Regions from separate parts of the Citrobacter tructae genome, predicted to be linked through region 2. Evidence: predicted binding sites of a transcription regulator. Region 2 holds the regulator's gene; each other region holds the start of a gene.
What was found. Region 2 encodes sigma-54, which starts transcription at its own class of promoters, with help from an activator protein. Its sites were predicted from a motif close to GTTGGCACANNTTTCGCTNT; they were not measured.
Positions count from the first base shown of each region.

Region 1: the regulator sigma-54 is predicted to act here: its motif matches at 1,291-1,310, upstream of hypA (hydrogenase maturation nickel metallochaperone HypA).
Region 3: the regulator sigma-54 is predicted to act here: its motif matches at 1,204-1,223, upstream of E4Z61_RS03000 (branched-chain amino acid ABC transporter substrate-binding protein).

Region 1 covers NZ_CP038469.1:4,429,439-4,431,711, forward strand. Annotated here, with positions in the region: gene hypB (hydrogenase nickel incorporation protein HypB) at 1-835, opposite strand, end outside; gene hypA (hydrogenase maturation nickel metallochaperone HypA) at 907-1,263, opposite strand; gene hycA (formate hydrogenlyase regulator HycA) at 1,462-1,920, shown strand; gene hycB (formate hydrogenlyase subunit HycB) at 2,065-2,273, shown strand, end outside.
Region 2 covers NZ_CP038469.1:3,927,495-3,929,767, reverse strand. Annotated here, with positions in the region: gene lptB (LPS export ABC transporter ATP-binding protein) at 1-574, shown strand, start outside; gene rpoN (RNA polymerase factor sigma-54) at 621-2,054, shown strand; gene hpf (ribosome hibernation promoting factor) at 2,077-2,273, shown strand, end outside.
Region 3 covers NZ_CP038469.1:508,006-510,278, forward strand. Annotated here, with positions in the region: gene E4Z61_RS02995 (extracellular solute-binding protein) at 1-776, opposite strand, end outside; gene E4Z61_RS03000 (branched-chain amino acid ABC transporter substrate-binding protein) at 1,361-2,273, shown strand, end outside.

The DNA.
Region 1 (2,273 bases), 500 kb from region 2:
GATCCATGCCTTCACCGCTGGTGGCGGAAATCAGGATGATTTCAATTTCTGGATTCACTTCCCGGGCGCTGGCGATGCACTTTTCAACGTCAAAATTGAGGTACGGCAGCAGGTCGACTTTGTTGAGCAGCATCAGCGATGCGGCAGCAAACATATGCGGGTATTTCAGCGGCTTGTCTTCGCCTTCGGTGACCGAAAGCACCGCTACTTTATGGCGTTCGCCAAGATCGAAGCTCGCCGGGCACACCAGGTTACCGACGTTCTCGATAAACAAAATACCGTTGTCATCAAGCGGTAAACGCGGCGCGGCATCGGCAATCATTTGTGCATCAAGATGGCAGCCTTTACCCGTGTTCACCTGGATGGCGGGGGTGCCTGTGGCGCGAATACGGGCGGCATCGTTCACCGTCTGCTGGTCGCCTTCGATCACCGCACATGGCACGCTGCCTTTCAGCTTCATCAGCGTTTCGGTCAACAGCGTCGTTTTACCAGAGCCTGGGCTGGAGACGAGATTCAGTACCAGATGCTGACGGGCGGCGAAGCGGGCGCGGTTGCGCTCGGCCAGACGGTTGTTTTTGTCCAGCACGTCAATTTCCACTTCCAGCATACGGCGCTGGCTCATGCCAGGCGCGTGGGTACCTGCTTCGCCATGACCGTAGTGTAAATCGCCTTCTTCAGTTTGGCTTGGGGTGAAATTGGAGGTCTTTACACCGGTAATATTCAGCGCCGGACGAGCAGCCGGGGCAAATGGCGCGCTGCGAAACGCCGAGTGGGGGTTATGTTCATCACCCTCTATATAAAGGTTGCCTTCAGCGCAACCACATGTCGTACACATCGCTCACTCCTGATCTTTTTTTACTTACAGTAAATCTGTTGCCGGATGGCCAAGTCGCCATCCGGCATCTATTAATCTTCAGCATCGCCTATTTCAATTCGTCGAATCTGCAGACCGTCATCGGCCACGATTCTCAGCATATCGCTATGACATTGCGGACAACGGCGCACACGCTGCGTCAGCAATGTGACGTACTGCTGGCAAGTTTCACACCAACATTCGGCTTCTTGTTCTTCGAGGTGGAGTTTACAACCTTCTGCAAGGGTGCCACGGCATACCAGATCAAAACAAAAGGCGAGAGCGCTGGTTTCTACGCAAGAAAATGCGCCAATTTTGAGCCAGACCCCAGTTACCCGTTTTGCACCGTGTTGTGTGGCCTGTTGTTCAATCAATTCCAGTGCCCGTTGGCAGAGGGTTATTTCGTGCATATCGCCTCCCATGTTGTTGCCGTTATAAAAGCAAAAAACATGCCAGATTGAATTTTTTCACCCGTGACAATGACGACGATGACGAAATGACATGTCGTCACGACTGTTTGATTTTGTATCTTAATGAAATTAAAGGCATTTAATGTTGGCATGAAACGTGCTTAAAGCTGACAGTCTCTGCTAAACGGGTAACCTGACATGACTATTTGGGAAATAAGCGAAAAAGCCGATTACATCGCTGAACGGCACCGTCGCCTACAGGACCAGTGGCGTATTTATTGCAACTCGCTGGTACAGGGAATCACCCTGTCGAAAGCGCGTTTGCATCATGCGATGAGCTGCGCGCCGGACAAAGATCTGTGCTTTGTCCTGTTTGAACACTTCGTTATCTACGTCACGCTGGCGGACGGCTTTAACAGCCATACCATCGAGTACTACGTTGAAACGAAAGACGGTGAAGATAAGCAGTTGATTGCACAGGCACAACTGTCCCTCGACGGCAAAGTCGATGAGCGTATCAGCAACCGCGATCGTGAACAGGTGCTGGAGCACTATCTCGAAAAAATCGCCAGCGTCTACGACAGCCTGTACACCGCGGTTGAAAACAATATGCCAGTGAATTTAAGCCAACTGGTAGAAGGACATAGCCCGGTTTGAACCTCGGGTGTGCCCACTTGAGTCATGATGCGGTGCGTATGCTGCGTCACGACGGTTTAGGGAATGGGCATGTCGAAAAATGTCGAAAATGACATTTGATAGACATGTTTTCGTCAAAAATGACTATCACCTGAGGAATGCCTGGTGAATCGTTTTGTAATTGCTGACTCCACTCTTTGCATCGGCTGCCACACGTGTGAAGCCGCCTGCTCAGAGACACATCGCCAGCATGGCCTGCAGTCAATGCCGCGCCTGAAAGTGATGCTAAATGAAAAAGAATCTGCACCGCAGCTTTGCCACCAGTGTGAAGATGCGCCTTGTGCCACAGTTTGCCCGGTCAATGCTATTAACCG
Region 2 (2,273 bases):
CATTGTGCCGCGCGATGCAGGCAACATCATCATCGATGACGAAGACATCAGCCTGCTGCCACTGCACGCTCGCGCCCGTCGCGGCATCGGCTACCTGCCGCAGGAAGCCTCTATTTTTCGTCGTCTGAGCGTATTTGATAACCTGATGGCGGTACTGCAAATTCGTGACGATCTTACCAGCGAGCAGCGCGAAGATCGCGCCAACGAACTGATGGAAGAGTTCCATATCGAACACCTGCGCGACAGCCTGGGACAGTCACTGTCCGGGGGTGAACGACGCCGTGTGGAAATCGCCCGCGCGCTGGCCGCAAATCCGAAATTTATCCTGCTGGATGAACCGTTTGCGGGTGTTGATCCCATCTCCGTTATTGATATCAAACGCATCATTGAACACCTGCGCGACAGTGGGCTGGGCGTACTGATTACCGACCACAACGTTCGCGAAACGCTGGCGGTCTGTGAGCGAGCCTACATCGTGAGTCAGGGACACCTGATCGCACACGGCACACCAACAGAAATACTGCAAGACGAGCACGTTAAACGCGTATACCTTGGGGAAGACTTCAGACTCTGATAGGGTAGAAGACGTCACGTTACTGCAGGAGAAAACAACTCTGAACATGAAGCAAGGTTTGCAACTTAGGCTTAGCCAACAACTGGCGATGACGCCGCAGCTACAACAGGCTATCCGTCTGTTGCAGTTGTCCACGCTGGAACTTCAGCAAGAACTTCAGCAAGCGCTGGAAAGTAACCCACTGCTCGAGCAAACCGATCTTCACGACGAAATTGATACCCAGGAAAAACAGGACAGCGATTCCCTCGACACCGCAGATGCGCTCGAACAAAAAGAGATGCCGGAAGAGCTGCCGCTTGATGCCAGTTGGGATGAGATTTACACCGCAGGCACGCCGTCCGGCACCAGCGGGGATTACATCGATGACGAACTGCCTGTGTATCAGGGTGAGACCACGCAGTCACTGCAGGATTACCTGATGTGGCAAGTAGGATTAACCCCGTTCTCTGATACCGATCGCGCCATTGCCACGTCAATTGTTGATGCGGTTGATGAAACCGGGTATCTCACCGTTTCTCTGGACGATATTCTCGAAAGCATGGGCGATGACGACATCGGGATGGATGAAATCGAAGCCGTGCTTAAACGCGTTCAACGTTTTGATCCCGTTGGCGTCGCGGCAAAAGATCTCCGCGATTGCTTACTGATCCAATTGTCGCAGTTTGACAAAACTACCCCGTGGCTGGCAGAAGCAAGACTTATCATCAGCGATCACCTCGATCTGTTAGCCAATCATGATTTCCGCTCGCTGATGCGCGTGACCCGGTTAAAAGAAGATGTTCTGAAAGAGGCCGTCAATCTGATCCAGTCGCTGGATCCGAGACCCGGACAGTCGATCCAAACCGGTGAGCCGGAATACGTGATCCCGGATGTACTGGTGCGCAAGCATAACGATCGTTGGGTCGTCGAACTGAACAGTGACAGCATTCCACGCTTACAGATTAATCAGCACTATGCCGCCATGTGCAATGGTGCGCGCAACGATGCCGACAGTCAGTTTATTCGGACAAATTTACAGGATGCGAAGTGGCTGATTAAAAGTCTGGAAAGCCGCAACGACACGCTGTTGCGCGTCAGTCGCTGTATCGTTGAGCAGCAGCAGGCCTTCTTTGAGCAAGGCGAAGAATTTATGAAACCGATGGTGCTGGCGGATATCGCCCAAGCCGTCGAAATGCACGAATCGACCATTTCCCGAGTGACCACGCAAAAGTATCTGCACAGTCCACGCGGCATTTTTGAACTCAAGTATTTCTTTTCCAGCCACGTCAACACTGAAGGCGGAGGCGAAGCCTCATCCACGGCGATACGCGCGCTGGTGAAGAAATTAATTGCTGCGGAGAACCCTGCGAAACCGCTGAGTGACAGCAAGTTAACCTCTATGCTGTCAGAACAGGGTATCATGGTGGCGCGCCGCACCGTTGCGAAGTACCGAGAGTCTTTATCCATTCCGCCGTCTAACCAGCGCAAACAGCTGGTCTGACCCAACCGATAAGGAAGACACTATGCAGCTCAACATCACTGGAAACAACGTCGAAATCACTGAAGCCCTGCGCGACTTTGTAAACACAAAGTTCGCCAAACTTGAGCAATATTTCGACCGGATTAATCAGGTCTATATTGTGTTGAAAGTGGAGAAGGTGACACACATCTCGGATGCAACACTGCATGTAAACGGTGGCGAAATTCATGCCAGCGCGGA
Region 3 (2,273 bases), 1.4 Mb from region 2:
TTGACGTGGGTGCCGCCTTTCTCAAAGGTCGGTTTAACCACTTTAATGGCATCGCCCCACTGGCGCGCATCGCTGCCTTCTTTGGCATTTTTCATATGACCGATGTAATAGGAGTTGGCCAGGCCAATATCACAAATACCGCCGAGGATATCGCGGGCAACGTCACGATCGCCGCCGGTTGCTTTACGCGCCAGGTTAGCTTTCACGCCGCGCAGCCATTCTTCTGTTTTGGCTTCACCGTGGTGGGCAATCATGGCAGCAATTAACGCGGTGTTATACGGATGCTGTCCAGAACGGATACAGACTTTGCCTTTGTACTCGGGGCTGGCGAGCTGCTCATAATGCCAGTTATCGATAGGCAATGATTTTTCGGCGTAGAGCACACGTGCGCGCATGGAAAGCGCAAACCACTGGTTATCTGCACCGCGTAGATTGGCCGGAATGGCGGCTTTGAGTGCTTCGGACTGTACCGGTTGCGTCACGCCCGCTTCGACTAAATCGATGAGATTACCGGCATCGACGGTCATTAACAGGTCGGCCGGGGAGTTTTTACCTTCCGCTTTCACACGCTCAAGCATGCCATCCTTGATATACACCGTGCTCACTTTTATACCGCTGGTTTTTGTCCAGCTATCGAGCAGGGGTTGGATCAAACCCGGTTCACGGGTGGTATAAAGCGTTAACGCATCTTGCGCGAAAGCCGGCAGGCTGACGGAAAGGATCATGGCAGATGCAAGCGTGATACGGCGCAGTCCGGTGCGAGGCAGAGCATTCATCGTTTATATCCCAGAGTAATTGGAACGTACAGTGACCCGAGCAGGCGCTCGTTCTTTTGGCTCGCGTACAATAAATGATAATCACTAGCACTTACAATAATGGCAAAGTTTAAACGATTTACATTTACACAACTTTAAGCAACGGTGTGATGTGACAAGGAACGGGGCGTTGTGACAGGCAGGGGGCTATAAGGAAGGCTTACCACTGTTGCCGCAAAACATCCGTTGGCGAAACCAAATTGCACCATCAGCTACCATAACCCGTACATTTTGCAGCAAAAATACGCAAAGCGTGACTATTGCATTATTTATGTACTTTATTGTTAACGAGATGTGATCCCCTCCGTAATTTCACGTCATTGCGCCGGAAGCCGTAAAACGGCGCTCTATACTCAAAATTGTCGAAATCTACGCAATGGCGCGCAAAGTTGGCAACCCTTTTGCTTAATGATTTGGCCTGAAAAGCGTAAGGAAACCTCGCCGTTATCAGCAGGATATTGTCAGGATGTCGTTTGTTTGGTGAACGTGCCAATAGTTCGGCTTCACACCGCTATGCATAAACCTCTTTGCTAAGGTAGATAATAATGTCGCTGAAATTAATGAAAAGTCCGCTTTCTCTTGTGTTGGCTGGTTGTCTGGTGGCGGCGCTTCCCGCACAGGCTGATATCGTGATTGGCGTAGCCGGGCCATTTACCGGGCCAAACGCTACCTACGGCGATCAGTACTGGCACGGCGCGACGCAGGCCGCGGAAGATATCAATGCTGCCGGTGGGATCAACGGCGAAAAAATCAAGCTGGTGCAGGGCGATGACGCCTGTGAACCGAAACAGGCTGTGTCGGTCGCAAACCGACTGGTCGATCAGGACAAAGTGAAGGCTGTTGTTGGCCACTTCTGTTCTTCTTCTACGATGCCAGCCTCAGAGGTTTACAGCGATGCGGGGATCATCGCTATTACCCCTGGTTCGACTAACCCGCTGATCACCGAGCGCGGCATGAATGACATGTTCCGTATGTGTGGCCGTGACGATCAACAAGGGGATGTCGCCAGTAATTTCATCATCGATAAACTGAAAGCCAAGCGAGTGGTGATTATTCACGATAAAGATACCTACGGCCAGGGGCTGGCGGATGCGACACGTGCTGCGCTGGCCAAGCGCGGAGTGAAAGATGTGATGTATGAAGGGCTGTCGCGCGGTGAAAAAGACTTTAACGCGCTGGTGACCAAAATTGGCGCTCAGAAGCCGGACGTGGTGTTCTTCGGCGGTTGCCACCCGGAAGCGGGCCCGCTGGTGCGCCAGATGCGTGAGCAGGGCGTACAAGCCAAATTCTTCTCCGGCGACTGTATCGTCAACGAAGAGATGGTGACTGCCGCCGGTGGCCCGCAGTACACCAACGGTATTTACATGACCTTCGGTAAAGATCCGCGTCTGATCGCAGACGGTAAAGCGGTCATCGAGAAATTCCGTAGTAACAAGTTTGAACCGGAAGGTTACACCC